DNA from 4 places in the Peribacillus sp. SIMBA_075 genome. Region 2 is predicted to be linked to each of the others. Evidence: riboswitches for the same ligand, from Rfam matches in the RefSeq annotation. Region 2 holds a riboswitch; each other region holds the start of a gene.
The links. Region 2 has a riboswitch for thiamine pyrophosphate ahead of tenA (thiaminase II). Riboswitches for the same ligand answer to the same signal wherever they lie in the genome.
Positions count from the first base shown of each region.

Region 1 (7,970 bases), on a different contig from region 2:
AATAAAAAAAGTACATCCACTATCATCAAAATCAGGATCCAGCACAAAAAGACCCATTATAATCATGGGTCTCAGACTGTTGACAAACGTTTTTTTATGGCTTGTACAATTTGAACGTTGATTGAAACGCAGTGCACTCCCTTTCCGTGGGCGGTCCTCCCTCGGCTTGCGCCTGCGGGGTCTCGCACCTTCCGTTTCATCAACTTTGTTATACAATTAAAATCTCTTTTGCCTACAGTCTTTATTGTTTAAAATAGAAGCATAAAAACTTGGGGTGATAAGGATGCTTCCAAACATGATTCTAATCAGCGAAATCAACTTGAAATGATTACTTTAGATTAACTGGTGCCAGCGAACCATTTGGTTCGAAAAATGAAGGCCGCCATTGACTTCGCATTCATATATGACTTGGTGAAAGATATGTATTCAGAGGTAGACGCCCAAGTACTAATCCGGTTATTTTAGTTAAACTGACATTTATTCAATATACCTTAGATATTCGCTCGATCGAGGTTTACTTTACCAACAAGATTTCATTTTTCCTTACCCCACTACACGGTATTAGAAAGATCTATTTTTCAAATGTGCCTTTCACGACCGCTTCACCATCTTTGACCATGATTTGCCCCATCGCGATAACCCTATTTATTTCTAACGTTTGTTTCTTCAATATGATGATATCGGCGTCATTCCCTACCTCAAGCCGACCCTTCTTAGTGAGGTTTAAAATATTTGCCGGATTTTCCGTCACAACTCGTATGGCATCGGCAATTGACACTCCATCCTCGGTGACCGCATCTACGACAGAATCATATAAGGACATGCATGTACCAATGTTCAAACCGCGCAGGTTGCCACTGCCATCGAAGTCAGGCAGGCTTGCTTGCCCATCTGAAGTTAAGGTGATCTGCCTGATATCTACCCCTTCTTCTAGTGCTCTCTTTATTGCTGTACTTGCTTTGACCTCCCCTTCTTCAAGGAACTTCTTGATCGTACTTGTCGTAAAATCAATATAACCCCCTTTTTTTGCATATTCCATCCCTGCTTTGAATAAATGCGGATTTCGATTTATATGTGTAGGGTAAAACTGTGTGATCGGTATTTCCGTTGTCTCGACAACTTCTTCAATTACCTGCAAATGGTTTTGACTGTCGCCGACATGAATGTTGACGATACCGCTTTTCCCAGACAACAGACCTCCATTACGCGCTTGAGAGGCCAATTTAGCCAGTTCAGCTACAGTCGGCTGTGAAGAACGATGATCGGCAATGGCAATTTCGCCAACACCGATAATTTTATCCACAAGAATCAAATCATCTTCGATCTTACCGGTTAACGTCTTGACTGGAACTTGATAGGAACCAGTATGAACGAAGCAGCTAATGCCTTCTTCTTCAAGCGCTCTCGCTTTAGCAAGCAGTGCTGGCATGGTCCTTGTCGTCCCATCTGTTCCGATGACCCCTACCAATGTCGTTATACCCGCTAAAGTGGCATCTGTTAATTGGATTTCTGGTGTCCTCGTTTTAAAGCCCCCTTCCCCACCTCCGCCGATAATATGTACGTGAGCATCTATAAAACCCGGAACCACAATTTGGCCACTCGCATCAATCACTTTCATTTCAACGAACTCTGCAGGGACATCAATCTTGTCCTCAATGAAGCCAATTTGCTTTCCAACCAAGAGGATATCTTTTTGGCCCATATATTCCGGACCATAAAGCTCCCCATTTTTAATAAGTGTTAGCATAGTTCGTTCCCCCTCCAAAAATTGAAATTTTCAAATAGGTTTCAAAATCTTTCACTCGGGTAAATATACAACATGACCCGCTAACAATTACATAAAAAAGACCAAACATACTTGTTCATTTTAAAAAGTGTTGTAGCTGAATTGACATCTTGATTATGCTTTTCCAAAAGTATAAAAACAAAAGGAGTAAACGACATGAATAAAGTGATTTCTTCTGATATTAAAACAAATAAAAGATTATCCATGCGACAAATCATGAACCTATATCAAGTTACAAAAGAATTTAAAGGGAATATATATTTTATCTGCAACCATAAATTGGTCGATGCCAAGAAACTTTCGACTTTCGTATCCTTTGTGCTCATTCTTCAAGAGTGTGCAACCATGAAAGTCATACTTGAAGGCGAGAATGTACATGCCATGCTAGAAAAAGTACAGGCTATTTGTAAAGAAAATGATGAAAGTGCATTTGGATTCCAATCGAACCAAACCGTTAATATTTAAATGATTCCAACTACGTCATGAAGAGGGTGTATAGAAGTGAGAACCATTTTAATGGTGATAGGCGCAATCGTCGTAATCGGCATAATAGCAAATCTCATTTTTTAATGAATGATGAAAGACTGTCAATGATTGACAGTCTTTTTTTTATGCTAATTTATTGGAAAGTACGGGCGTGCCATGCTCCCATTTCATGAAAATTACCACGGCACATCCCAATCCCTCCATTTTTTCAAACCATTCCGAATTTCTTTTCCTTTATCAATCCAATATTGCTTCCTTTTGTCCTCCTCTTCTTTCTTTACCTGTTGCTCAGCTATAACTGCCTGTTGTTTAGCTATAAGCGGTCCGATATCTTGAGTATTAAAAGATTGAGATGCTTGATTCTGTAATGCTCTCGACATTATTTTTTGAAAGATGATTGCAGTTCCCTGACTGCTGTGTGTCGTTAAATAATGCTTTTCATCCGTTTTATCATATCCAGCCCATACTGCACCGACCAACGAAGGTGAATAACCGATGAACCATTGATCTTTAACCCCTGATATTCCTTCGATGGGAACTTGTGTTGAACCTGTTTTACCTGCTATTTCATAACCCGATACAGCTGCGTTTTTCCCTGTGCCATATTCCACTGTACCAAGCAACATGGAATTCATTTTATCGACGACGCCTTTAGAGGTTACTTTGGTGCTTTCCTTTTTCCAGGCGGCTACCTCTTTTCCATCATTATTTTCTATTTTTACAATGGCATGGGTTTCCATACGTTCCCCGCTGTTGGCGAATGCTGAAAAGGCTCCTGCCATCTGCAGCGGGGACACACCTTTCTTCATCCCTCCTAAAGCAAGCGACAGATTTCGATCATCCTTTTCATAAGGAATCCCAAACCGTTTAAGAGAATCCAGCCCCTTATCGATGCCAATCTCATTCAAAAGCCAAACCGTTGGTACATTCAAGGAATTCATCACCGCTTCATACATGGGTACTTCTCCTTTATATACACCGCTCAGGTTTGTTGGCTCATATTCCCCAAAGCTCATTTTTTCATCCTTCAAAGGGGCAGTGATGCCGTATCCCTCTTCAACCGCTGGAGTATAAACGACAAGTGGTTTAATGGATGAACCAGGAGATCTTGTCAGCTGGGTTGCCCGGTTATATCCCATAAATTGATGCTTTCCTCTCCCACCGACAATTGCCCTTATCCCTCCTGTTTTAGGATCAAGGAGGACTGATCCACTTTGAACCATTTCTCCTGTACTCGTTCCAACTGGAAAATTGGCTTCATTTGCATACACGGATTCTGTAGCCTGCTGCATGGATTGGTCCAGTGTCGTGTATATTTTATAGCCCTTTGAAAGCAGGTCCTCAAGCTTTATTCCATATTTGCTTGATGCTTCCGATAAAACATGATCGACATAATAAGGGTACTTCCCTTTTAATGGATCGGTTTCCTTCTCCCCCATGTGAAGTGTCACTGTATCTTTTTTTGCAGCCGCTGCTTCATCTTTCGTCAAATAACCATGTTCCGCCATTTTAGAAAGAACCAAATTACGCCGCTTCACTGCCCCGTCTAAGTTCTTATATGGATCAAGTTTGGATGGCAAGTTAATGACACCTGCCAGCAAGGCTCCCTCGGCAACGGTCAATTCAGAGACCTCTTTGGAAAAGTAAATATTTGCGGCCTTTTTAATTCCCCATGCCCCATGGCCAAAATAAACTTGATTCAAATACATATCCAGAATTTCAGCTTTTGTATATTTATCTTCAACTTCCTGGGCCAGAAAAAACTCTTCAATCTTCCTCTTCAGTGTTCGATTCGACTCCAGCATCGTAATCTTCACAAGCTGCTGGGTAAGCGTGCTCCCTCCTTCAACAACACTTCCGGCCTTCGCATTTTTAATCAGCGCTCGCAAAATCCCTTGATAATCTATGCCGTGATGTTCATAAAAACGGTGATCCTCAATGGAAACCACCGCTTGTTTCATATGTTCCGGTATTTCATCTATCGAAACACCTTCGGATTTATTTGCCGTGATCGTGCTGGCAAGATTTCCATCCCGATCATAGATTCCTGTTGGTTGCTGAAGAATATTTTGAAGATGGCTTATATCTGCAACCTGTCTGAAATAAAAAAGTGAACCGGCGCCTAAAACCACAATCACCAATATAATAATTAGACCTAATTTCACTAACCCTCTCATTTGTACCCCCATTTTCCAATCTGCGACATGTTTCATTAAAAATATTTTACCCCTTTTATTAAAGAAAACTCGTCGATTGACTAAAAGGCCTAAGCTAAGTCGCCTTTTCTTTAGCACTATACCCGGGTATCGGTTTCCTTGCCGATGATACCCCCTTCACCGAATGAAAAATAAGCCCGCGACTAATTGAAGGACCAGGATTTTCATCCTACCATTTTTAATAATGACCGTATCTATCCTTTACCCGTAATTTGCAATCTATATACCGATTAATGGCGTGAACCCCTTAAAAAGTGGGTATAACACTTTAAAGACTTATAAAAGGGGGGAGATGGCATGAAAAAAAATTTAAAACATATTGTCGTCGCTTTTGATGGAAATGAAGAAAGTAAACGTGCCGTGGAATATGGAGCAACATTGAAAAAGGCCTTTCCTGAGGCCGAGCTGACCGTAGTTCATGTCCTATTTGATAAGGTTGAGCAGCGTATCATGGGAAACGCCTCGGCGCCGGGGTTTGTACCGGCTGCTGGATTTTATGTGGATCCCGTCCAGACACATCCCGTCGTTGAAGTCGAACAACCAGAAATTCAAATGGTCAATAACACCCCTTCCGCCGTTGAGAGTAGTGTTCAGAACGCAGAAAGTAATACGTTGAGATTGCTAAGTGAATGTCAAGTCAAGGGGAAATTCGAGATATTGGAAGGACATGCGCCAGATAGCGTATGTGAATATGCGGCAAGAACTGCTGCCGACCTCATCGTTGTAGGCAATAGCGCTAAAAGCGGTTTGGAAAAATTCTTTCTTGGCAGTACAAGCAGCTCCATTGCGAAAAACGCACCCTGTTCGGTATTCATTGCAAAATGAGGATTGAGCCGTTTCGCCCTGTAAGACTCAATTTGCTTAATCTCCGAAAAAAGCCGAATTCTTTATAGAATCCGGCTTTTTTTGTTAATAGGCTTTTTTCAGTAATACACTTGAAGCAGCCGAATATAACATCATCACCACAAGGGCCGATAAAATAAAACTGATCAGCATATAAGTCCCATTATAAATGAATGAATAAATCACTACTGGCTGTCCTTTTGGAGCTGCAGAGCCAAAAAACACGATTCCGGATATGAAATGACACAGAAACCTCAGAAAACTGCCCAAAAACATGCCGCCAATCCCATACCACTTCGCTTTGGAACGCTTTTCCTTTTTATAGCTATTTACAAACTTATTCATGAATACACCGGATATCCCGACAACCGTAAAGGCAAGATAATAATCAATGAAGCCTTGAATCGGCGTGCTGATCCATGCTGTACCACTGACGATCTGCAAAAGCCCAAGTAACAATCCGGTTAACATACCACCTTTGATGCCCCACCGATATGCCATCAGAAAAATCGGTACCATGGCTATTGAAATCGAGCCTCCTTGCGGCCAGATTCTTGAAAAAATGAATCCAGAAACCAAATCCAGTAATAAAGCCAGTGAAGCAAAAATGGCAACCTCTGTCATGAATAACGTTTTATTTTTCATCATGTCTCTCCCTTCTCCAAAAATGAAAAGTGTCCATGAGTTCCCTCCCTGCCAGATTTTGCACAAACAAAAAAGCAACACCGGGGCGGTAATGGATGCCCAGTATTGCTTGTATCCAAAACCACATCCCTACGCTAGTGTTAACTATCAGGTTCATAGGGTCTGAACTCAACCGTTCACTCTCAGCCTTTTGGCTCCCCTTGTGGAAGTATTTAATTTTCGATCCTCGGTTAGAATATACTACTAGTTTCTATAAAAGACAACTTAAAGAAAATGTCATATCATAAAAACTTACCACTCCCATATTTATGGAGGTACCCTTTCTTTTAACCAACTTCAATACATCTGCAATTAACCAGGTTAGATGGCTAAATGCAACAACTTTTCTATAGACTCACTAAGGTTTGTTTTGATATCTTTTAATTTACACCGGGGAGGGATTAGACATGGATAAACATTCGATTTCAGCTGAAAAAGGCGCCTACATAAGCATTGCCGCTTACATATTCTTGTCTGCTCTTAAATTGTCATTCGGTTATTTCGGTGATTCTAAAGGGCTTTGGGCAGATGGTTTAAATAATACGACCGACATCATCGCTTCCATAGCCGTATTGATTGGTTTGAAAATTTCGAAGAGACCTCCTGATGATAATCATTCATATGGTCATTTACGGGCAGAAACCATAGCCTCGCTGGTAGCTGCCTTCATCATGATTACCGTGGGCATCCAGGTTGTTTACAGTGCTATAGAATCCTTCTTCCAGCAAGATTCAACAACCGTTCCAAATATGCTGACCGGTTATGTCGCTCTTTTCTCTGCAATCTTCATGTACGGAATCTACCGTTATAACTTAGCGTTAAGTAAAAAGATCAACAGCTCTTCCATCTACGCCGTTGCACAGGATAATCGTTCCGATGCCCTTGTCAGTGTTGGTGCTTTTATAGGAATCATCGGTACTAAGATGGGAATCCCTTGGCTGGATGCGATAGCTGCTGCTGTAGTAGGGATCATCATCTGTAAAACGGCCTGGGATATCTTCCGTGATGCATCCATCTCTTTAACCGATGGTTTCGACGAGCAGCTCCTGCAAAAGATCGGACAAACCATTATACTGACAGAAGGCGTTAAGGACATGAGTGAAATTAAAGCCCGTATGCACGGAAGTGAAATCCTGCTCGAAACTACCGTACATGTTAACCCTCTTTTGACCGTCATCCAAGGTCACGATATTACGGTTAAAATCGAAGAGAATCTTTTGAAGGAATATAACATCCAGCATGTGATCGTTCACATTGAACCATATGCATTTAATAAAAAAGGTAACCGTCATTAACTTTGCGGATACCTTTTTTTATTATTAAATCCTGCAATTCCTTTAATAAAACTGTGTCAAAAAAAGGTATTTATCGATTAATTGCCGAATATTTATCCAATTGACACATGTGTAAAAAACATTAATCTGTTATCATAAAAGCAAAATAATTATTTTAATATTTTGTATTTTATTCAAATAAATTAATTTCTGGGTCGAAAGTAAAATTCATTTTCCTACAGTATGGAGGGCAAAATGGTATCTAATCGAGAAATGACCATTCACTTTTTATCTTCTCAAAAAAACAGCATCATTTCCAAATGGAAAGATCAGTTGCTCCATTTATCGGACGGATATATGGGGTATTTTAAAGGAGAAGTGGAACATATTTTCAATCTGCTAATGGATCAGCTTGGGAAATCGGATACTGACATAGACGATGTACTGAAGGTCGTAGGTGAAAAAATTGCGTGTGATCGAGTCAATAAACAATTGGATATGGAAAATTTCTTTTCCACTGCAACCATCGGCAGATCCACCATCGTTGAGCACGTTTTGAATTCCGAGGCAACGAAAGAAGAAGTATCCGATTTAATTAAGCAAATAAACGTTTACTTCGATAAACTAATTCATTTTGCATTATCCTGTTATACCGAATTGAAAACGATGGAACTTAAAGAA
Region 1 covers NZ_JAWRYN010000017.1:50,505-58,474, forward strand. The annotation lists partial or broken gene SB775_RS14300 (transposase) at 343-509, shown strand; gene iadA (beta-aspartyl-peptidase) at 572-1,747, opposite strand; gene SB775_RS14310 (hypothetical protein) at 1,943-2,251, shown strand; gene SB775_RS14315 (transglycosylase domain-containing protein) at 2,449-4,485, opposite strand; gene SB775_RS14320 (universal stress protein) at 4,786-5,313, shown strand; gene thiT (energy-coupled thiamine transporter ThiT) at 5,398-5,979, opposite strand; TPP riboswitch at 6,086-6,187, opposite strand; gene SB775_RS14330 (cation diffusion facilitator family transporter) at 6,423-7,310, shown strand; gene SB775_RS14335 (histidine kinase N-terminal domain-containing protein) at 7,545-7,970, shown strand, end outside.
Region 1: linked by a shared signal. The riboswitch ahead of thiT (energy-coupled thiamine transporter ThiT) and the one ahead of tenA (thiaminase II) in region 2 are both predicted to bind thiamine pyrophosphate.

Region 2 (7,970 bases):
TAAACATCAAAAATCGATTTTTTAAATCAGCCATGAGTGAAACACTAGCGACAGCTGATAATAATCCTACACAGCCCTTAATTACTTTATACGAAACATGGGCAAATGGCGGTGCGGGGCTTCTGGTGACAGGAAACGTTATGATTGATAGACAAGCCTTAGGGGAACCTGGAAACGTTGTTATTGAAGATGAGCGTGACTTAGACAAACTCAAGAAATGGGCAAAAGCTGGCACGCAAAATGGAACTCACCTTTGGACGCAATTAAATCATCCTGGAAAACAGTCACCTAAGACCATATCAAAGGAACCTGTCGCGCCAAGTGCTGTCCCACTTTCTGGGGAAGTTAAGGACTTTTTTAATAAACCGCGCGCCCTTACTACACCGGAAATCAAAGACCTGATTATACGCTTCGGAAATGCAGCTAAAATTTCAAAAAATGCTGGATTTACAGGTGTTCAAATTCATGCAGCCCATGGATACCTAGTTAATCAATTTTTATCAGCATATCATAACCAACGTACAGATGAATGGGGTGGAAGTTTAACGAATCGAATGAGATTTTTAATGGAAATTTATCAGGAAATACGTAATCAAGTAGGCGAGAACTTCCCCATTGGTATCAAGTTAAATTCCACTGATTTTCAACGAGGTGGTTTCACGGAAGAGGAATCGATGGAGGTTCTTCAGAGAATATCTGAAGTGGGTATTGATTTAATTGAAATTTCCGGGGGGAATTACGAAAATCCCAAGATGATGGGGGGCGAAGTGAAAGAAAGTACAAAGAAACGGGAAGCTTATTTCTTGGAATATGCTAATAAGGCAAGAAAGTTAGTCTCTACACCATTAGTTGTTACAGGAGGGTTTCGTTCTCAAGAAGGTATGACTGAAGCTATAGCCAGTGGGACGATAGATATGGTTGGCTTAGCAAAACCATTTGCACTTGTACCCGATCTACCAAACCAAATCTTTGAGGGGAAATATGAAACGGTAAAGATTAAACCAATTAAGACAGGAATTACAAGTTTAGATAAAAAAGCGTCATCTATGTTAGAGCTAGGTTGGTATGAGCAGCAATTAGCACGAATAGGCAAATCAAAACTTCCTAAACCTAATTATAGTGTTTGGTTGTCCCTACTTCACAATATTTCTAAGAATGGACTTTCAGTGTTTAAAAAAAGAAGAGCATAAGAGTATCTACTTCATGTCAATGAAATCTTTTGAGAAAACTGTTTGCGTTATTATTTTTCACCTTACTAGAATGTTCGTTCTTTAATGTTGGGCGAGGCTGGCAACTTTTCTTGAGTACGGTCCGACCAGAGGATTCTGCTGTATGGCTAAACACCATCCATAGTCACAATCTGGGGTTAGAAAACGCTGCAAAACGGTTTAAAGTTTTACACTAAAAACAGAGGTGGATTGCAAAATGAGAAAAACTGTACTTATCACTGGAGTGTCGGGTGGGATTGGCCAAGAGCTGGCGGATCGTTTCGCCAAAGATGGACATGATATAGTGCTGGTGGCGCGGAGCGAGGGTAAACTTTTGGAACTAGCGAAGGAATATCGGAATAAATATGGCATCCAAACGACAGTCATCGCCAAGGATGTCGCATCACCCGGCGTACCGGAGGAGATTGTCGCGGAGCTTAAGGAGAAGGGGGTTGTCGTCGACTATCTTGTCAATAATGCCGGCTTCGGTTTGTACGGGACATTCTTGGAAACGAAGTTGGAGCAAGAGACGAATATGATTGATGTCAATATCAAGGCTCTGACTGTTATGACGAAGTTGTTCTTGCCAGATATGGTCAAACGGGGCCAAGGAGGCATTATGAATGTTGCTTCATTGGTGGGTTTTTTCCCGGGACCTATGATGTCGGTTTACTACGCGACGAAGGCGTACGTGCTGTCGTTCACCGAGGCTCTCGAGAACGAGGTGAGCGGCACGGGTGTTACTGTGACGGCACTATGTCCGGGGCTGACGTCAACCGGATTCGTCGATCGCTCGGGTATGGGCGCCTCGAAGCTGTTCCAGAGTGGGGCCATAATGGAGGCCGGGCAGGTGGCTGAGGAAGGGTACCGAGGCTTCTTGCGCGGGAAGACACTCATTATGCCAGGGGCTCGCAACCGGTTCGTGGCGTTCATTCCGCGATTAATGCCGCGCAAGATGATGACCCGTATGGTCAGATCCATGCAGGACAGAACGGGGGATTGACCTTATGGAGGGCGGCCAGGATTGGCTGTTGATTACGGCCTGACAACCCAGCCAAGGGCTCCCAACTTATCCGAACGATGCTCTCAGCAAAGAACGCAATTACTAATCTGTTGTGGATATATTCTACAACACTATTTCAATTATTTGGAGGTCAATTATGAATTATTCTCAATCAATTCAAAACTTGTTTAAACCATTCGCATTCGGAAATACGACGCTGGCAAATCGTATAGTGATGGCACCGATGACGAGACAATTTTCTCCTGAAGGAGTGCCTGGTCCGGATGTGGCCGCCTATTATCGCCGCAGGGCTGAAAATGGCGTTGGACTTATCGTGACAGAAGGTACGGTGATTAATCATTCGGATTCGTCCAATCAAGCCAATGTACCGCATTTCTATGGCGAAGCTGCATTAAACGGTTGGGCAAACGTCGTGGCTGCTGTACACGAAGTAGGCGGACGGATTATTCCGCAGATTTGGCATATGGGTGCGCGAGGCCATGTTGGCGATTATTCGGAATTGGATATCGCCGCAATCGTTCAAGCCTTTGCGCAGGCAGCATTCGAAGCCAAGCGGCTTGGCTTCGACGGCATTGAGCTTCACGGTGCGCATGGATATTTGATCGACCAATTCTTCTGGGAGAAAACGAACCCGCGTACCGACAGCTATGGCGGCGACATGGTTGCCCGCACCCGCTTCGCGGTCGAGGTCATCGAAGCTTGCCGCCGTGCCGTCGGACCGGAATTCCCGATTGTGCTGCGGTTCTCGCAATGGAAGCAGACGGATTTTACAGCGAAACTGGCAGCAACGCCGGCGCTGCTGGAACGGTTCCTGACGCCACTTTCCGATGCGGGCGTCGATATTTTCCACTGCTCGACCCGCCGTTTCTGGGAGCCTGAGTTCGAAGGCTCCAATCTGAATCTCGCCGGATGGACAAAAAAGCTGACGGGTAAACCGACGATTACGGTTGGATCGGTCGGTCTGGATAACGATTTTACGAGTCACTTTACGGAAGGAAAGAGTGCCAAAAATACCAAGATCGACGGGTTAATCGAAAGGCTTGAACGTGAAGAATTTGATCTGGTAGCCGTGGGTCGGGCATTAATGGTTGATCCTGCTTGGGTAAACAAGATTCGTGACGGCCGAACAGCTGAATTGGTTCCCTTTACATCTGAGTCAGTGAGAACACTTCATTAAGCCTCCGTTTGATTAGTTAACACAAGATACATTCTGGAGTTTATGGATAAAAGTGCTATACGATTGCCGCACAGCGAAGCATATGGAGATTTATGACAGCGATAAAGTTGTAGGGACTGTAGACGAAAACTATGAATTCAAATTAAGAGATCCAATCTATCCAATACTTTGATGCATAATATTTTGTTATGTCTGTCTTTAAAAAAGACTCTTTTCGTAAAGATTGTTGTTTTTAAAACGAAACTATTTAAGGTTGATTGGAGCGGAAGTGCGAGACTCCTGCGGGAGCACCGCCCGCCCCGCGGAAAGCGAGCATCTGGAGGGGAAATCAACCACAACTCACTACCTGGTAAATAGCAACAAAGTATGTGAAAACAGCCTTAAAAAAAGAGGATAAGAGTATCTTATTATTCCATAGAGAATGGGGGGCTGCGGCATCCTCTTTTCTTCATCCTTAGCGTATTAGAAGATTGAAAGACTAGTAATCCAAAAGATTAATAATGAACATCTTTGATTGAAAACTTTTCTAATACGTTTGACAATTGGATTTATCGTGTTAATATAAAGGCAAATGAAATATATATACAATTTGTACCACTAGGGGTGCTTTATAGGTAAAAACTGATTTTACCTGAGAAGCTGAGATTAAAGTATGACTTTAAGACCCTTAGAACCTGATCTGGTTTATACCAGCGTAGGGAAGTGGGGTCTGGGACAATACGTTTCTGTATTATTTCAAGTACAACCACTTTCTTTACGTTAAAGAAAGTGGTTTTTTATTTGCAAAAAAAAGGGGTTATAAAAGGCTTTTATCCGTATCATTCATAAAAAAATAGAATTTGGAGGTAATGGACATGAAGTTTTCAGAGGAAATCCGCCAGGAAGTTGATCATATTTGGGAAGCTAGCTTTAATCACCCGTTTGTTGCAGGAATAGGAGATGGCACATTGCCAATAGAGTGTTTTCGTTTTTATGTCAAGCAGGATGCCTATTATTTATCTCATTTTGCTAGAGTTCAAGCTTTAGGAGCAGTCAAGGCTACAGATTTACATACAACAAGCAGGCTTGCCGGCCACGCACAGGGAACATATGAAGCGGAGTTGAAGCTTCATGAAAATTTTTCTGAGAGATTAGGCATCACCAAAGAAGAACGGGAAAGTTTCAAACCTGCCCCGACTGCCTATGCTTACACTTCCCATATGTATCGTGCGGCATATTCTGGACATTTAGGTGACGTTATTGCGGCTATCTTGCCATGTTATTGGCTGTATTATGAAATAGGTGAAAAGCTGCAAGAGTGTAAACCGGAAGAGCCGATTTATCAAGAATGGATAGCAGCTTACGGCGGAGAGTGGTTCCGCTCTTTGGTAGAAGAACAAATTGCCAGGCTTGATGAGATTGCTGAAAAGGTAACAGATGAAGATAAGGAAAGAATGAAGGAGCATTTTATCCTTAGCAGCCAATATGAGTACTCATTTTGGGAAATGGCTTATCGTTTAGAGACATGGCCTGTGCATAAGGAAACACTAGAAGTATAAAGGAGATTGAAACATGAAAAAAGGATTGAAATTAACGGATATATTAGTCACGATCGTGATTGCCGTAGCATTTGGAATCGTTTATATCCTTTGGGGTTCGATTTATTATTCTGTTAAACCATTAGGATTACATCTAGATCAACTTATTTATGGAATGTGGTTTATAGCTGGCCCCGTCGCCTTTTTGATTTTACGGAAACCGGGTGTGGCACTTCTGGCAGAGATAGCTGCAGCTTCAGGTGAATTCTTTCTAGGTTCACCATGGGGGCTGTCCGTACTCTTATATGGGGTGGTCCAAGGTTTGTTCGCTGAACTGGTATTCATGGCGTTCAAATATAAAAAATTCAATATGCCGGTGGCCGTTTTAGCTGCGATAGCTTCCTGCCTTGCATCAGTAATAATGGATTTTGCCTACGGGGAAATAGGTGCTCTCACTCTTTGGAATTTATCGTTATTCATGATAGCGAGGTTTGTGGGTTCCATATTCTTTGCAGGTGTAACTGCTTATTATCTAGTTAAAGTCCTGGAAACAACAGGAGTAACTAATCTAGTTCGTCCAGTTTCAAGTAAAGATTATGCAGAACTGGACCAAAAGTAGAGGTTGATGGCCATGAAACCAATCGTTTCTGTTGAGAAGTTAAGAATGAAATTTCCAGGTGATGGGTCTTTGATTTTCAAGGACCTATCCGTCTCGATTGATAAAGGTGAAAAAGTTCTATTGTTGGGACCATCAGGATGTGGTAAGTCGACTCTTTTGCAAGTGTTAAGCGGATTGATTCCGAATTCCATCGAAGTCCCGATGAAAGCGGAGAAATTGAAATGCGCTTCTTCATGGGGATATGTTTTTCAAGACCCTGATAGTCAGTTTTGCATGCCATTTGCCGATGAGGAAATTGCCTTCGTCCTTGAGAACCTTTCCGTCCCTAAAGAAGAAATGAATGAGAAAATCCAAAATCATATTCGTAAAGTAGGATTGAACCTAGGCCATACAAGTATAGAAACATTATCAGGCGGGATGAAACAGCGTCTGGCAATCGCTTCAGTATTGGCCCTTGAACCGGAAGTGATATTTTTAGATGAACCAACCGCCATGCTTGATCCGGAAGGAACTAAAGAAATCTGGGATTTGTTGAAGGAAGTCGGTCGAGACAAAACGGTAATTATCGTCGAGCATAAAATCGACCATGTTTTAGAATTCATCGAACGAATCGTGCTTTTTAACGGTGAAGGTGAAATCATGGCTGATGGTCCAAGAGATACCATCCTTTCACTATATAAAAAGGAAATGAAAGAACATGGAATTTGGTTCCCTGGTGTTTGGGATGAATATATACAAGAGAATGCCCCCATTCGGGAACAACAATTTGCAGACGGTTCACCCTTAGTGCATGTGCAAGGCTTTAGCGGTTTTCGGAATAAAGAGGAAAAAATCAAGGTTGAAGAATTGATGGTCCATTCAGGGGAATGGATTGTAATCAGGGGAGAAAATGGCGCGGGAAAGAGTACTCTTTTGCATGCACTGATGCAGTTCATAAAAACGAATGGTACGTATGAATTAATGGGAGCCCCTATTAAAAGGATGAAAAATCTAACCGATCATATGACGTTTGTCTTTCAAAATCCTGAGTTTCAGTTCATTGCAAATTCTGTATATGAAGAGATTGCTTATTCATTGCGAATTGGAAAAAGGCCACAACAAGAAATAATGGAGAGAGTTCAATCATTGCTTGAAGTGTTCCGCCTAGAGGCCCATCGGGATAAACATCCATTTCAATTATCAATGGGTCAAAAGCGTCGCTTAAGCGTAGCTGCCTCTATCGTCATAGACAAAAAAATCATTCTCTTGGATGAGCCTACCTTTGGCCAAGATTCGAAAAATACCTTTGCATTACTGGAATGGTTTGAGGAATATCGAAGGCGCGGAACAACAGTGATCATGGTAACTCATGACGATCATATTTCGAGAAACTTTGCAACCAGGATCTGGACGGTTAAAGACGGAAATGTAATAAGTGATGAAAAGGTCAACACGCAATCCGGATTTATGGAGGCCAAAGTTTTATCATTTTAAAAGGAGTGTCATGTAGATGAATGTTTCAAGTGCAGAAACATGGCTCCATAAGGTTAATCCAAGCCTTAAACTATGCGCATTGCTTGTTTTATGCATTGTGGCATTATTCATTCATGATCTGAATTATATGATGAATGTGACCATTGGTGTTTTATTCTTATTTTTGTGTTTTACGGGGCATTCGATGAAACGCATCTTACTTTTGTCAATCCCTTTTTGTTTCATTTTTATATCCACTTCTCTAGCAATGATTTTATTCGGTAAAGGTGAGACACTTTGGTTTAAGTGGGGTCTTATATCGATTACGGAAGAAAGTTTCATGAGGGGATTACTGGTAGGCTTTCGAGCTTTGCTTTTTGCGGCACTTGGTTTAACTTTTTCCTTGACGACGAGACCTGTGAACTTGTTTTATTCCTTAATGCAGCAAGTTAAGCTTAAACCGAAATATGCTTATAGTTTCATGGCAGCTTTAAGGCTCATCCCCATCATGATGGAAGAGTTACAAACGATACGAAACGCGATGAAGGTACGCGGTTTCGAAAGGGGAAAAGGGATCAGATCGGTATATTATAAAATGAAAGCCTATTCCATCCCATTGTTATCCGGAAGCATCAGACGTGCTCACAGAATCGCGGTTGCGATGGAGGCGAAGCGATTTACAGACACTCGGGATCGAACATACTATTATGAATTTGGGTTTTCAATAAAAGACCATGGATTCATTCTGTATTTTATCATCCTGCTGTTGGCAGGGTTTTATCTATCGGTTCATTTCCCGCTACTACCTATTTGATTTTATGAGATTGCAAGTTTACTAGTTAGGGGTTCTAAGTATGAATGCACAAGAATTGCATATTATTTCTACTGGAAAACAGCCAATTGAAAAGTTCGTAGAAATCGCTTCAAACATTCAGGAACATGTTGATTTCTTCTATCTAAGGGAAAAAAATAT
Region 2 covers NZ_JAWRYN010000011.1:91,317-99,286, reverse strand. The annotation lists gene SB775_RS11135 (NADH:flavin oxidoreductase/NADH oxidase family protein) at 1-1,190, shown strand, start outside; gene SB775_RS11130 (SDR family NAD(P)-dependent oxidoreductase) at 1,426-2,211, shown strand; gene SB775_RS11125 (NADH:flavin oxidoreductase) at 2,369-3,409, shown strand; TPP riboswitch at 3,999-4,127, shown strand; gene tenA (thiaminase II) at 4,264-4,947, shown strand; gene SB775_RS11115 (ECF transporter S component) at 4,961-5,545, shown strand; gene SB775_RS11110 (ABC transporter ATP-binding protein) at 5,558-7,018, shown strand; gene SB775_RS11105 (energy-coupling factor transporter transmembrane component T family protein) at 7,035-7,811, shown strand; gene SB775_RS11100 (thiamine phosphate synthase) at 7,852-7,970, shown strand, end outside.

Region 3 (7,970 bases), on a different contig from region 2:
AGGCGTATGTCGTCTTGATGGATGATATAGATCCGGACAGCCAAGATTTGATCAAAACGCTTCAATCGCACGTAAAAGAATTGACTGCTCCATATAAATATCCAAGGAAAATCGAATTTTTAGATGAGCTTCCCAAAACGACATCGGGTAAAATCAAACGGGTGGATTTACGGAAAAGGGAAGAAGCACTACTTAATAATTAACGAAAGCATTTCCGTCAGCCCCCGGCTGACGTTTTTTTTATTAACAGAGGCTTGCATAATCATAAATATGGGAATCCGTGAATTGAGATGGTACACTTACTGCATATCTGAAGGGAAAGAATCATTTAATAAGGAGTGTAGAGCGGGATGGGAACGTTATGGTTCAATGGGGCGATTTATACGATGGTTAAAGAAAAAGATCAAGTGGAGGCACTCTTCACTGAAAATGGGGTAATTGTTGATACCGGCAGCCTTGACTATTTAGAACATAAATATGCCGGCAATATTTCCAGGGAAATCGACTTAAAAGGACAAACGATGCTGCCAGGGTTAGTGGATAGTCACCTTCATTTGGTCGGGCATGGTGAAAGACTGCTTCGTCTAGACCTCTCTTTGATGGATAGCAGGGAGTCCATCATGAATGCCTTGAAGGAAAAGTGCTCAAAGACCCCTGCTGGAAAGTGGATTGTTGCCGAAGGGTGGAATGAAAATGAATGGCCCAGTCCTGAATTGATTTTACGGGATGAGCTTGACGCGATATCGACAGAACATCCCATCGTATTGAAAAGGATCTGCCGCCATGCCTTGGTGGTCAATTCCTGCGCCCTTTTGGAAGCGGGTATTAAAGAAGATATAAAAGAACCGTCAGGCGGGGTGATCTGCCGCTATCCAGAAGGACGGTTAAATGGTTTATTTAAAGAAAGCCAGGCGCAGAACCTGATTTTAGACAGCCTTCCTGGCATTGACCAAGAGTATATCGAAAACGCACTCATAGAGGCCATAGAAGATGCATATAAGCTAGGTTTGACTGGCGGACATACTGAAGACCTCCATTACTATAATGGCTTCCTTCCGACATATCAGGCGTTTAAATCGGTAATCGAGGACAGGGAAATGGCCTTTCGCGCCAATTTACTCGTCCATCACGAAGCGTTAGAAGAAATGCTGAAAGCAGGCGGCAGCTATCAAGAAGGTACGCGATATATCAAGTTCGACAGCATGAAGATATTTACCGACGGCTCCTTAGGCGGACGCACAGCCCTGTTAAGCGAACCCTATGCAGATCAAAGGGATACGAACGGTGTCGCGATATTCACTGAGCATGAGCTTCAGGAATGGGTGAAAAAAGCAAGGGATGCCGGAATGCCGATTGCTGTCCATGCCATTGGCGATCTCGCTTTTGAATACGTCTTGAATGCAATTGAAGCCATCCCCCCAAAAGAGGGACAGAGGGACCGGCTCATCCATGCGCAGATCGTCCGGCCGGAGCTGCTGGAGCGGGCGGCAAAACTGCAGGTCATATTTGATATCCAACCAGGTTTCGTCACGTCCGATTTTCCGTGGGTGGAAGAAAAGGTTCCAGCCAATCTATTGGATTCCTCCTATGCCTGGAAAACCTATTTGAATATGGGCATCATTTGTGCGGGAGGGTCGGATGCGCCTATAGAGCCATTAAATCCAATTTTGGGCATCCATGCTGCTGTCACAAGGACGAAAATCAACAGTGAGGACAGTACCGTATATGGCTTGGATGAAAGGCTCTCCGTTCATGATGCCTTCGCACTTTATACAAAAGGGAGTGCTGCAGCTATCGGCCAGGAAAAACGCCGCGGTCAGATCATCAAAGGGTACGATGCAGATTTTACCGTGTTTAATCTGGATGTCTTTGCTGTTGCGCCGGATGATCTCCTGAAAGTTGAGGCGGTCATGACGGTCATCGATGACAGAATCATGTATGATAAAAAATAACAGTTGCAAAAAAAGAAATGGATACGCAAAATAGTTAGATGGAATTCGATAAAGGAATTAATGGAAAGAAGGCAGGTTATGAAAGTGGATGAACAAAAAGAAGGGGCGATCTATGCAGCCCTTTCTTATATGATGTGGGGAGTCGTGCCAATTTACTGGAAGTTCCTTCAGGGAGTCGGAGCTACAGAAATCTTGGCTCAGAGGGTATTATGGTCTTTCGTCTTCATGCTGGTTTTATTGATGTTCATGAAAAAACGACAAGCGTTTCTTGATTATGTCAAAAACATATTGGGAAATCCCAAACTCTTTGCGGCGTTACTAACGGCCTCACTGCTCGTTACAGCTAATTGGGGAGTGTTCATCTGGGCCGTTAACTCAGGACGGATCCTTGACACGAGCCTTGGATATTATATCAATCCGCTAGTCAGTGTACTATTGGGAGTGATAGTTTTAAAAGAAAAATTGAGCGGGGCACAGATCATGTCGTTCCTGCTTGCAGGAATCGGGGTCTTGATCCTAGGCATTCATTTCGGTACGATCCCGTGGGTCTCTCTTGTTTTGGCCATGACCTTTGGATTATACGGCCTGGCAAAAAAAATGATCAAAGCCGAATCGGCGATCGGGCTGACGCTCGAAACGATGATGGTAACGCCTCTTGCCCTGGGTTACCTGATATACTTGATGAACCAATCAGAAATGCAATTCTTTACAGCAGGAAGCACAAGCTTGCTGTTGGTGGGCGGTGGGATTGTCACGGCCTTGCCTCTTTTATATTTTGCAAAGGGGGCGGAGAAGATCCCGTTGTCGATGCTTGGGATTTTTCAGTATATCGCTCCGACCTTATCCTTATTGATCGGGGTATTCGTCTATCACGAAAGATTTACAAAAGCGCATCTTTTAGCCTTTTTGTTCATATGGTCAGCCTTGGCTGTTTATACACTATCCATTACGAAATGGGGTCAGGCAAGTGCACGCAGGTTTAAAGGCAAAGGGGACATCGGTGCGTGAATAAGAAAAAATGCTTGGTGGTTCCATCCCCAAGCATTTTTTTTTGCCTATATTTAAAGAAACCGGTTTTACGGCAGGAGAATTGCTTGAGTCATGAAAGGTAAATCTTCGGACCTATTTCAGAAACAATCAAATCAGATAGGGTGACAAGACCGTGAACGGGCTTTGCACGGGAGATAGTTGGTTGGAATTGTCTATAGTAGGAACTATCCAAGCTAATGATATGCTTTGTCAGGAATGCTGAGATGGCGGCATTCGGCTTTCTATTGCTATTTAGTTCATCGATGATACCCTGTGCATTGGTAATCCCGATCCCGTGGCCATAAAAGAGGTCTTCTCCTAATAATATTGCATTCTCACCTTGCCATTCAGGTGTTTCCACATCGTGATCAGGGTTTTTGAAGTAAAGGCAATCCCCTGGTAAATAATCCGTTCCTTGATGAACATGAAGAGCCATATTCTTTGGAGGGCGCCAGTCATATAGAAATAGGCTTGAAAAAAGATAGTCGAAATTCCTAGGGCCGATTAAATCCAAAATGGCCTTTAAAAAAGTGACGACTATCGCTGTACCGCATTCGAAAGCGTAAAGCGTTCCATTCAAGAAAATGTCCAGGAGTGCAACATGAGGGGCAATCCCTGGCTGAAGGGTAAAGGTGCCATCCTTTGAAAGGCGCCAATATTGTTTATTGGATGCCGATTCCTCAAGTGTGGAAAATTCTGCATCACTTTTATCCAACGCAAAAGCTGCCTCGATGACTTGGTGCCTCAGTTGTATATCAAAATTAAGGTATCCAAAGCTCCGATATTCAAAAATGTTAGAATCTTCCGCTAGCAATTGGAGAATTTCAAGCGATTTAGCAGATGCTATACCTGGTTGGATGTGACTGACATCTAATAATTTGTGATTAATCTTTATCATGATCATATCCACCTTTTGCTTTTGAAATTAAGGGCATATAAAACCAGTACACAAAAAATGTCCACAGGTTATGCTCATTATATGAATACCTGTAAGGAAATGACTCTTTGAACGTGTCAGGCACGTAAACGAGAATGATTGGAATGGGATGATGTTTTGCTAGATATCCTTTAATGCAAGGGAAACCTTTCCAATTAATGAGAAGAAGCAAATTAGTATTCCTTTTTCTCCATGAATTGATATAATGGGAGAGAAAAGTTCATATGTGCGAGAAATGTAGGGGGGCCAGTACTGCTGGCTGAGATTGCGTCCTTTAGATGCTGACTCTTTGAACCTGATCTGGATGATGCCAGCGGAGGGAACATATTATTACTGACTTTCTGTTTTGTATGTTAAACGTCCGAATTCATCTTCGGGCGTTTTTTGTTTTTTTACCGGTATTGGAATGGACCCTGGCGCCCCATTATGGTTTCGGCATATGGATCTTATATGATGTGTAGGAGGATAATAGTTTGAATAAATTCTTACCACTGTTAACTTCGTTGTTCCTTTTGGCTGGATGTGGGGCAGGCGGAACTAATGAAAAAGAAGAATCATCTAAAAAAGAAGGCAATAAAGAATTAAAAAAGGTATCGGTCGTGCTTGATTGGACACCGAATACAAACCATACAGGATTGTATGTAGCCAAGGAAAAAGGGTATTTCAAAGAACAAGGTCTGGATGTGGAAATTATCATGCCAGGCGAAGCTGGAGCTGATAAACTTGTGGCTTCAGGGAAATCTGAATTTGGCGTGAGCTACCAGGAGGGCATTACGCAGGCCCGCGTGCAAGGCGTGCCGCTTGTTTCGCTAGCTGCTGTCATCCAGCATAATACCTCTGGATTCGCTTCACCTGCGGCAAAAAACATTAAAACTCCCAAGGATTTTGAAGGGAAAACGTATGGTGGCTGGGGGTCTCCAGTTGAAAAGGCCATTATTGATTCACTTATGAAAAAAGAAAATGCCGATGTAAATAAAGTGGATATAGTGAATACAGGGGACACAGATTTTTTCACTTCGGTTAAAAGGGATATAGATTTCGCCTGGATTTATTATGGGTGGACAGGTATCGAGGCTGAGTTGCGGAATGAAAAGCTTAATATGGTTTACTTAACCGATTACTCTGATAAGCTTGATTACTATACGCCTGTTTTGACAACAAATGAAAAGATGATTAAAGAGGATCCTGAGACTGTTAAAGCATTCGTTCATGCAGCTTCGAAAGGGTACCAGTTTGCAATTAAGAATCCTGATGATGCAGCGGACATATTAAGTAAGTCTGCACCTGATCTAGATCCAAAACTAGTGAAGAAAAGCCAGGAGTGGCTTGCAGATAAGTATCAGGATGATGCTCCGCGTTGGGGTGAACAAAAGCTTGAAATCTGGAAGAATTATAGTGATTGGATGAAGGAAAATAAGCTTCTTGAAGGTGATTTCAATCCTGAAAAGGCATTTACCAATGAATTTTTACCAAAATAGGAGGAAATACAATGGCCAATTCATTAATTAGTATACAAATCATTCCTAAAGGGGAAAATGTCATCCCCATGGTCGATGAAGCAATCAAGATCATTGATGAATCAGGTGTCAAGTATGAGGTTCACCCGCTAGAAACAACAATGGAGGGTGAGCTATCCGAGCTTTTTGCCGTGATAGAAAAAATGAATGTAAGAATGATTGAATTAGGCTCGCCGAATGTCATTTCCCAAGTGAAGATACTATATCAGCCAAGCGGGATTACGATGGATACGTTAACGGAGAAATATCGGGCATGATCAAAAGGGGAATTTGGAAGAAGGGGGCTCCCTTCTTTCTTTTATTATGTTTGCTGATAGTATGGGAGTCAATGACAGTCTTATTAAAGGTTGAAAAATGGCTGCTTCCCGCTCCATCAGCCATTTTCATTGAAGGAATTGAGTCGTCCCGTAATCTTTTTGGACACCTTATATCAACAACTGAGCTTGCGTTATCGGGTTTTCTTATTGGAAGCTGTATTGGGTTATTAATTGCTGCAATCTTACACCTATTTCCAGGTGTGAAGGACGCGGTTTATCCTCTGCTCATACTCTCGCAAAATATACCAATCATAGTTTTGGCACCGCTTTTAGTGATCTGGTTTGGCTTTGGCATGCTGCCTAAGTTAATTGTGATTTCACTCGTATGTTTTTTTCCGGTTGCGGTCGCTTCATTGGACGGTTTTCGCCAGACACCTTACGAACTTAAGCATTACTTCAAGATGATGGGAGCGGGGAAAAACCAGTTATTTTGGAAGCTGGAACTTCCCCACTCGATCCCGTTCATTTTCTCAGGCCTGAAAATTTCGGCCACCTATAGTATAATGGGTGCGGTTATTTCGGAATGGCTTGGGGCTAAATCGGGGATTGGTGTTTATATGACGCTCGCTTCCTCCGCGTTTCGGACAGATCGGGTGTTTGTTGCCATTTTCATCATTATGGGAATGAGCCTTCTCTTTTTTGGAATCATCACATTCCTGGAGAAATATTTAGTTTCATGGAAGAGAAAGGAGGGTGAAAGGGATGATGCTGGAAATTAAAGATGTCTCCTTTTCTTTCGATGGTAAACAAAATATTTTAGAGAATATGAATTTCCATGTAGGTGATGGGGAATTTGTCACAATCCTAGGACCATCTGGCAGCGGTAAAAGTACGTTGTTCCACTTGATAGGCGGTATTTTGAAGCCGGATCAGGGCATCATTTCGTTGGATGGTAAAAAGATAAATGGCTTTAAGGGCCATATAAGCTATATGCCGCAGCAGCCATCCCTTTTACCTTGGAGAACGGTGCTGGATAATGTTTTGCTTGGAAGTGAGCTTGCTGGGATAAGAGACAAAGAAATGGCAAAAGCCCTTTTGGTGAAAGCTGGATTAGAAGAGTATGTGAAGGCATATCCGCATGAATTATCTGGGGGCATGAAGCAAAGGGCCGCTTTCATTCGAAGCATCTTAAGTCAACAGGACTTGATGTGCCTGGACGAACCCTTTTCTGCTCTGGATGAACTGACAAGATTGGAAATGCAAAAATGGCTTTTGTCTGTTTGGGAACAAAATCGGAGATCTGTGCTTTTTGTTACCCACAGCATAGATGAAGCGGTTTTCCTTTCAGATAGAATTTATGTGTTATCAGCAAAACCGGCTGCTGTCATCAAAGAAGTGAAAGTTCCATTTCCAAGGCCAAGAAGTGAGGAACAATTTCTAAGTGATGAATTTTTAAATTTGAAGAGAGAATTATATGCCGCACTAAAGCCAACCCTTTCTTAAGTCAGGAGGAAATTGAAAATGAAGATCATCGACAGCCATATCCATTTGGATAGGTATGATGAAAGTGAACAGAAGCAGATTCTCTCTGATATGGAAAAGGTGCATTTGGAATCATTGGTGACAGTTTCCATGAATTTAACCTCTTCCATAAACAATGACCAGCTTTCACTCAAAGATTCACGAATTAAGCCTGCCTTCGGCTTTCATCCTGAGCAGCCCCTCCCGAGTAAAGAGGAAGTGAACGAATTATTGTATTGGATGCGGGAACATCGTCATAATATGGTTGCTGTAGGTGAGATCGGACTCCCGTATTACTTAAGGCAGGAAAATCCCAATATGGATACGTCAGGTTATGTAGAGATACTGGAAAGGTTGCTGGCTTTTGCTAAAGAGGTTGAAAAGCCGGTTATCCTTCATGCCGTTTATGGCGATGCCCCCATCGTTTGCGACCTTTTGGATAAGCATCAAATCACAAAGGCACACTTTCATTGGTTTAAAGGTGATATCAGGACAGTCGAAAGAATGGCCGAAAAGGGGTACCGAATTTCGATTACACCTGATGTTTGTTATGAGAGGGAAATACAGGAATTGGTTTTTGCATACCCACTTAAGCTGATGATGATTGAAACGGATGGCCCATGGCCGTTTGAAGGGGTTTTCAAAGGGAAATGGACGCACCCGGGCATGATGCATGAAAGTGTTCGTCAAATTGCTTCGATTAAAGGATTGCCAATTGAGGATGTCTATGAAATCCTTTATCAAAATACGAAAGATT
Region 3 covers NZ_JAWRYN010000052.1:19,116-27,085, forward strand. The annotation lists gene mbcS (acyl-CoA synthetase MbcS) at 1-203, shown strand, start outside; gene SB775_RS24065 (amidohydrolase) at 351-1,952, shown strand; gene rarD (EamA family transporter RarD) at 2,031-2,960, shown strand; gene SB775_RS24075 (protein-glutamine gamma-glutamyltransferase) at 3,052-3,879, opposite strand; TPP riboswitch at 4,148-4,257, shown strand; gene SB775_RS24080 (ABC transporter substrate-binding protein) at 4,392-5,396, shown strand; gene SB775_RS24085 (thiamine-binding protein) at 5,408-5,692, shown strand; gene SB775_RS24090 (ABC transporter permease) at 5,689-6,471, shown strand; gene SB775_RS24095 (ABC transporter ATP-binding protein) at 6,455-7,195, shown strand; gene SB775_RS24100 (TatD family hydrolase) at 7,214-7,970, shown strand, end outside.
Region 3: linked by a shared signal. The riboswitch ahead of SB775_RS24080 (ABC transporter substrate-binding protein) and the one ahead of tenA (thiaminase II) in region 2 are both predicted to bind thiamine pyrophosphate.

Region 4 (7,970 bases), on a different contig from region 2:
ATACGACTTGATTTGGAACATTGCAGCCACTGTCATGATTTTGATCGGCATTTCCCTTATCATTCGAACACGGCGCAGCTTACTTAAAATGAAAGCAGAAGGCCGCTATGCACAGTAATGGTCATATTCAAAATGATAATGGAGCTCTCTTTGAATCGATTTTATTGATTCTAACCGCGCTTGTTATAGTGATCTATATTGCAGCTGTCGTAATTTCGAGCCGCCGCTATCAAAAATGGCCCTTATATCGTACGTTCTTATGGATTCTTGGCATCATCTGTGCAGCTTCTGCAATCATTGGCCCCATAGCCAATCGCGCGCATATGGACTTCACTGCGCATATGGTTGGTCATTTACTGCTTGGAATGATTGCACCCATCCTACTCGTGCTTGCTGCTCCCATTACTCTTGTACTGCGAACACTTGATGTACAATCAGCAAGACGCCTTTCAAAGTTGTTGAAAAGTTGGCCGCTGCGCATTTTAAGTAATCCAACCATCGCTTCCGCGCTAAATATTGGGGGACTCTGGATACTTTATACGACTGGGTTATATGGGTTGATGCATCAGAGTGCGCTTCTACATGTATTAGTGCATTTTCACGTGTTCATAGCGGGTTATCTATTCACTGCATCTATGATTTATATGGACCCTGCGCCCCACAGGTTCAGCTTCATGTTTCGAGCTATCGTATTTACAATTTCACTGGCCGGCCATGATATCCTTTCTAAATATATTTTTGCCCATCCTCCAAGCGGAGTCACCAAGGAACAAGCGGAAAACGGAGGAATGTTAATGTATTATGCCGGTGATGCCATCGACGTTACAATTATCTGCATCCTATGCTATCAATGGTTCAAAGCCACCCGGCCTAAGGGATCACTTGCCTTGTAGGAAGGAAGGTTCTATGATTACTTCGGTAAACTCCTGTGTTTCTGTTTAATCGTTCATTGTTTAGCTCATACTAATTTTTGATGAAAAAAATTTAGGATGGAGCTGAATGGAAAATGGAATTTGAAGCTAACAATTCTACTGAAAATGCTCTTCGTGATTATAAAGCTGGAATCGGTGCCTTTACGCATAAAATGCCTGATCTAGCTGAGAAATTCAATTCGTTTACGGAAGAGTGCTTTAAAGAAGGGCAATTATCCAAGAAAGAAAAACAGCTTATCGCACTAGGAATAAGCTTATATTCACAAGATGAATACTGTATTATCTATCATACAAAAGGATGCCTTGATCAAGGCTGTTCCGAACAAGAAATTCTTGAAGCTATTGGCGTGACCGCAGCATTTGGCGGAGGAGCCACCATGAGTCAGGCTGTAACCCTCGTCCAGGAATGCATTCAGGAAATAAATCAGATGAAACAATGATAAAGAAGGGGTAGGACAATTTGTCCTACCCCTTCTTTCTGTTTGACAAAGGAATCCAAAAACCATGTCATTTAATGACTTATGTTGTTATTTCCTTGTGCGGGTGCATATGAATTCATCATTTGTTGCATATCCTGCTGTGCAAGCTGTGGAACTTGGTAGTAATGATGTTTGTTTTGATATAACGAAATCTCATATGCCATTTCAATGCAGTTCGGAACGGAATCTGCAAACACACGGCGAACCACCGGATTCGTTATTTCAAGCGCTGCCATCGCTTTCATGGATGCTGCAGACTTAACAGCTCCAAGCATCAAGCCTGCAATGCACTCATCTGTAATTTCCGACACGGATTGCAAAGGTTTCTTTGGCTGGGTTGGTGTCAATCCATATATAAAATCATTACCTTGATTCATTTTGTAGCTCTGGGTTGGTTTAGAAGGATCTTGGCCCGTTTGGAAGCACTCCAGTGAAATATTATATTCATCTTGGATGAACTGATATTGACGATCCAGAATGTCCATCAATTCCTGATCCTGAGCATGCTGACGCAAAAGCATGTAAGTGTTTAAAGTTCCAATCGCTCCCGACAACACTTCATGTACATCGAATACTTCGTGACCACCGTGATTCATTTGTGGGGGAATAGCACCCGTTTGCATGTTCTGGTGTACTTGACCTTGTTGATTTTGATTTTGATTTTGCATTTTTATTTCCCTCCTCGTTTCATCAATGATGTGAACAAGCTTAGTATGTTAAAAACCAACAGGATTATTCAATAAACTCTTCCGCCCTACATCATGTTGTCTGTATACAAAAAGCCGTGATGTTCTAAACTATAAACACTTTATATGTATGGGAGGATTTCAAATGACTCATAAATGCTTCTATTGTACTGATGACACGGAAGAAAAAAAAATCCATGTCGTAACATTTCAAGTTACTGACACGGATAGAAATGAAATGCTCTGTGATGAATGTTATCAAGAATGGCTACAAGGAATAAAAGGCTAATTTACCCTCTAACATTTCCAAACATTAACTCATGGATTCATGGATTAGTACAGGGTAACTTAAATGCGTAAAATAGTTCAAGGAGGATGGTTATGGGAATTTTAAGTGGAAACCCAAAAGAAGAGCCTATGCATTACGGAGAGGTATTTGGTACATGGGCATTTCTAACAACAACAAAAGGGTTAATTGCATGTCATCAAACAATGCTCAATCACACTGGTGACAAGGACCTGCATAAATTACTTGTAGAAGTGATAAATCAAGGGAAACAGGAAAATGACCAAATTGAATTATTATTAAAAGAAAATAACGTAGGACTGCCTCCATCACCACCTGAAAGGCCTAAAGCTAATTTAGAGGATATTCCCGTTGGGGCACGTCTTCAAGATCCTGAAATCTCTGCTTCAGTATCAATCGATATTAATGCAGGATTAGTTGCTTGCAGCCAGATCATGGGTCAATGCATCCGCGAAGATATCGCAGTGATGTTTGCTCAATTCCATGCAAAAAAAGCAGTATTGGGTGCTGATTTCCTAAGATTAAATAAGGAAAAAGGATGGCTGGTCCCTCCCCCTCTTCATATTAATAAAACAAGTTTGTAATGAAATATCCCTTAATCATGTTGACTTTATGATTGAATGCCTCACATGATTAAGGGATTAATTCCGATAACGAAAGGACGATTAAGGAATCACTACCATTGCAGACTTTCGATTAAGTAGCACTTTGTACATTGTTGACTATATTCATTTTTTACAAATTCATGATTACAATTCTCGCGAAAAATGTTCAGCTCTCTTTTCAGCTGTTCCAATTGAGTTTCCAACTGTTTCATTTCAACATTTATCTGGATTACCCGATTCATCGAATTCTCCCTCTCGTTGGAATCATTGATAGATTTCTCCGTCCGTTCTCCTAAATTCATTCGCTTTTTCTTTAAGCCCTTCATCGATTACCGACTCAAAACCCAGGCCCTTTTCTTTTGCCAAATCACGGATGTCCTGGGAGATTCTCATACTGCAGAATTTAGGTCCGCACATTGAACAGAAATGGGCTGTTTTGGCACCTTCAGCCGGAAGAGTTTCGTCGTGATATTCAACCGCCCTTTCAGGGTCGAGAGAAAGATTGAACTGATCTCTCCAACGAAATTCGAATCTAGCCTTCGAAAGGGCATCATCCCGTTTTTGTGCATCCTTATGGCCCTTTGCAAGGTCAGCTGCGTGGGCTGCAATTTTATAAGTAATGACCCCTACTCGAACATCCTCTTTATTCGGAAGTCCCAAATGCTCTTTCGGTGTCACATAACATAGCATGGCAGTTCCAAACCATCCAATCATTGCAGCACCAATCGCAGAAGTAATATGATCGTATCCAGGAGCTATATCCGTTGTTAAAGGTCCTAAGGTATAGAATGGAGCTTCTTGACAGACTTCCAGCTGCTTATCCATATTTTCTTTAATCAAATGCATCGGTACGTGACCGGGTCCTTCCACCATGACTTGAACATCGTGCTTCCAAGCAATCTTCGTCAGTTCCCCCAGTGTTTCCAATTCAGCAAATTGCGCCTCATCGTTTGCATCTGCAATGGATCCAGGACGGAGGCCGTCACCTAATGAAAATGAAACATCATATGCCTTCATGATTTCACAAATCTCTTCAAAGTGAGTATAGAGGAAGCTTTCTTGGTGGTGGGCCAAGCACCATTGTGCCATGATGGAGCCCCCTCGTGAAACAATACCCGTAACTCGCTTTGCAGTTAAAGGGATGTACCGCAAAAGCACACCAGCGTGTATGGTGAAGTAATCGACACCTTGCTCGGCCTGCTCGATTAATGTATCCCGAAAAACTTCCCAATTTAAATCTTCCGCGACTCCATTCACTTTTTCCAATGCTTGATATATCGGAACCGTCCCAACTGGCACTGGTGAATTCCTGATAATCCATTCCCGGGTCGTGTGAATATTCTTTCCGGTGGATAAATCCATTATGTTGTCGGCTCCCCAACGTGTAGCCCAAGTCATTTTCTCCACTTCATCTTCGATCGATGAACTAACAGCTGAGTTTCCTATATTCGCATTTATTTTCACATGAAAATTACGTCCGATGATCATTGGCTCACTTTCAGGATGGTTAATATTTGCCGGAATGATCGCCCTGCCGCTAGCTACCTCTTCTCTTACAAACTCAGGGGCAACATTTTCCCTGATTGAAATGAACTCCATTTCTGGGGTGATGATACCTTTACGGGCATAATGAAGCTGGGTTACGTTTTTCCCTTTCATTGCGCGCAATGGCTTTCTTTTCAATCCCGGAAAAATTTCAGCTTTGGATTGTGACTCCACTTTTTTATATCCATTATCTTCGGGTTTTATTTCACGTCCTTCATACTCCTCAACGTCTTCACGTTCCAAGACCCAATTGCGTCTAATCGGGGCAAGGCCTTTATGAATATCAATGGGATATTCTGAATCCGTATATGAACCGCTTGTGTCATAAACCCGCAAAGGCGGATTCTCCTCTTCGCCGAATGCACCTGTAGTGGGACTTAGCTTAATTTCACGCATAGGCACTTTAATATCAGGTCTAGATCCCTCAACATACACTTTTTTACTCCCGGCAAAACTGGACATAATTGAAACGTTCATGTCATTTACTGAATTACTCATCATGATTTCATTTCTCCTTTTTAAGTTCATTTAAAAAGAACAAAATCCAATCCATTTCGCACGAAAAAACCGGATCTCATATTTAAGACCCGGCTAACGTTAGTATGACTACAGCAATGACCAAATGAAATGTCATTGTTTAGTAGATTCTAACTTCCCCACGCTGGTATGAACCAGATCAGGTCCTGAGGGTTAAGAAGCATAAGCGCTTCTCTCTCAGCCCAACTGTTATTGGACACCCCTAGTCTGAATAATTTAATTGATTACAGGGTAACTATATATCACCCTTTTCATTCTGTATATAATTTGAAAGTCCTAATACTTTAGGTCATCCTCTCCAAATTCGTTACTTGGAGAAGGATCACCAATTAATTTTCCAGGCTCTCAAGGATTGGGAAAAGCTCCTCTAAATGCTTGATTTCATAGGTTGGAAGCACTTCATTCCGTTCCTTATCATGGCGATTTATCCAAACCGACTTTATACCTACCCGTGATGCTCCAAGGATATCCGTCATTAAATTATCGCCGACCATCAATACTTCATCCTTATCAAGCTCCATGATCTCCAAAGCATGCTCAAAAATGGAGGCATCCGGTTTACCTCGTCCAAAAGCTCCAGAAATGACGATTTGATCGAAATAAGGAACTAGTTCAGGTGTAATTTCAAGTTTAGTATTTTGGAGTTCAGGAGAACCGTTTGTCAACAATAGCATTTTGTACTTCCCTTTTAATTCATCTAACACACGGAATGATTCTTCATAAATAAATGGCTTTTTACGTCTCTCTGCAGGGAAACGTTCTGCCAGTTCGAGCCCAAATGCCGGGTCATCGATCCCTAATGCCTTCAAGCCTCTCGTCCATGCTTCTTTCCGATAATTTGGTGCAATCACGGCCATCTTCCGGAATTCATCATGATCATCCTGAAAATTTCCCCACAGTCCTTCAAATGGGTTGATTCCGATCATTTGTGTAAATCCATAAGTATCGTAAGAAGAATAAAGCTCACGCGCTTCCTTCCGAACCGCTTCTTCAAACTCGTCGACATTTAAATCATATTTCTCCTTAGCCACTTCACATGTGGCCACAAAAGCCTCTTTTACACTTTTCTGATCCCATAGTAATGTATCATCTAAATCAAAAAAAACTGCCTTCACCAAATTGTCCAACCTCTTTCCCTATTATTGAATTCGTAAAAATTACACTATTACAATAATAAACCACAACCAAAAGAAAAAGAATAACTAATCGGAAAAGGCCTGCATCTTTCTTAAGCAAAATGTTCAATTACCAGACTTACCTTCTATGGCGGGAAACCCTATATTTTTGACTTATCATCTTTCGAATACATACAGCTTTCCATTACCGGCAATCTTGAATTTTGGACCGGTGAACCCCCGTCGGATCAGCTCTTTCCTCATATAAACCATAAGGGCGGCATGACTCACGATCAGAACATCCCTTTCCCCCTTTGCAAAAACTTCATCCAATACTTTATTGATCCTTCGTTCGGCGATCTTAATTTCCGCCCTTGTCTCCTTGTTGAACAGCGAGCAGCAGCGAATCCAGATGGCCCAAAGGATGAACGGCAGCTTCACCTTCCCTTTGAGAGGGGGAGAAGGTATTTCCCGCAGCTCCTCCATCCGATGAACCGTACCTGGATAAATATGTTCCGCTGTCTTGACAGCTCTCGACATATCACTGCAATAACATTCCTGCCATTCCTCCACGCCAAGTAAAGTCGTTCCATAAATAATATCCGCTGCATCATAGTCCACAAACCATTGCTTCATATCATCCGCCGTCACAGATTTCCCAGTAGGGAATTCATGTGCCACCTTAAAATGCCGTACTAAACCAATTTTCATTTTTTTCTCCTCTTTAGCTTTTGAATTATAAAATTAACTTTCTATTTGATCCACCAACTTATATAATAGGTGATGTAAAAATTATACAAAGGTGGTAATTGAATGCTATTCAAGAATTTCACTAAGATTTTCCTTGCTGTCGCATTAACTTTTACATGCATCTCTTTTTTACTGATAAAAATCGACTCTGTCTCCGCAGCCACTACAGAAAACGCAACGGTAAACACGAAGAATTCCCCTTTATCTGTTAGAAGTGGTCCCGGCACCAGCTATAAAAAAGTAGGATCGTTGGAGAAAGGGAAAGCCGTAACCGTTTATTCGAAAACAAAATCCGGCTGGTCGGAAATTCGGTACAATGGAAAAAAAGCCTATGTATCTACTAAATATTTAAAATTCAGCAATGTGAAGATAACCAAGAAAAAGTATAAAAATATTAGTGACTTGTCGTATCCGCAAGTATCAGGACTAAAAAGTAAAGCAGCTCAGGATAAAATTAATCAGGTGTTAACTAAGCATGCCAAGGATGCCTATTCCTTTTATCTGCAAGCAAAAAAGGATAGGGAAAAAGATAAAAATGAGGAATGGTGCAAAGAATCCCCATACACTTGCCAGTATAGTTACAGTATTTCGTATAAAGTGAAATTCAACCAGGATGAAAAGCTAAGCATTCTTTTTGACGATTACTCCTATAGCGGTGGAGCTCATGGAATGGGATACACAACATCCTATAATTTTAAAGTGTCTTCCGGTAAACAGGTGAAAATCAGTGAAATCCTCACATCCAAAGTGAAATATACGAAGGTGCAGAAATATGCTTTTGACTACATGAGGAAAAGAGATAGTTTTTATGTAAAAAAACAGAGCGAGGTTCCCGTCAATAAGGATTCACAGTTCTATTATACAAATGGGGGGATCTATCTCGTATTCCAAGAATATGAAGTAGCTCCTTATGCATTTGGCCGCCCTGCAATAAAAATCCCAAGTAAGGTTTATAAATAATTTCGTCGCACAGGGGCTAACTCCTGTGCTTTTTTAGTGCCTTACATCAATATA
Region 4 covers NZ_JAWRYN010000008.1:127,495-135,464, forward strand. The annotation lists gene SB775_RS09150 (DUF2243 domain-containing protein) at 1-118, shown strand, start outside; gene SB775_RS09155 (cytochrome c oxidase assembly protein) at 108-893, shown strand; gene SB775_RS09160 (carboxymuconolactone decarboxylase family protein) at 1,007-1,372, shown strand; gene SB775_RS09165 (spore coat protein) at 1,444-2,079, opposite strand; gene SB775_RS09170 (hypothetical protein) at 2,243-2,386, shown strand; gene SB775_RS09175 (DUF3231 family protein) at 2,479-2,988, shown strand; gene SB775_RS09180 (hypothetical protein) at 3,081-3,251, opposite strand; gene thiC (phosphomethylpyrimidine synthase ThiC) at 3,274-5,055, opposite strand; TPP riboswitch at 5,191-5,305, opposite strand; gene SB775_RS09190 (HAD family hydrolase) at 5,421-6,209, opposite strand; gene SB775_RS09195 (histidine phosphatase family protein) at 6,384-6,917, opposite strand; gene SB775_RS09200 (PdaC/SigV domain-containing protein) at 7,020-7,916, shown strand.
Region 4: linked by a shared signal. The riboswitch ahead of thiC (phosphomethylpyrimidine synthase ThiC) and the one ahead of tenA (thiaminase II) in region 2 are both predicted to bind thiamine pyrophosphate.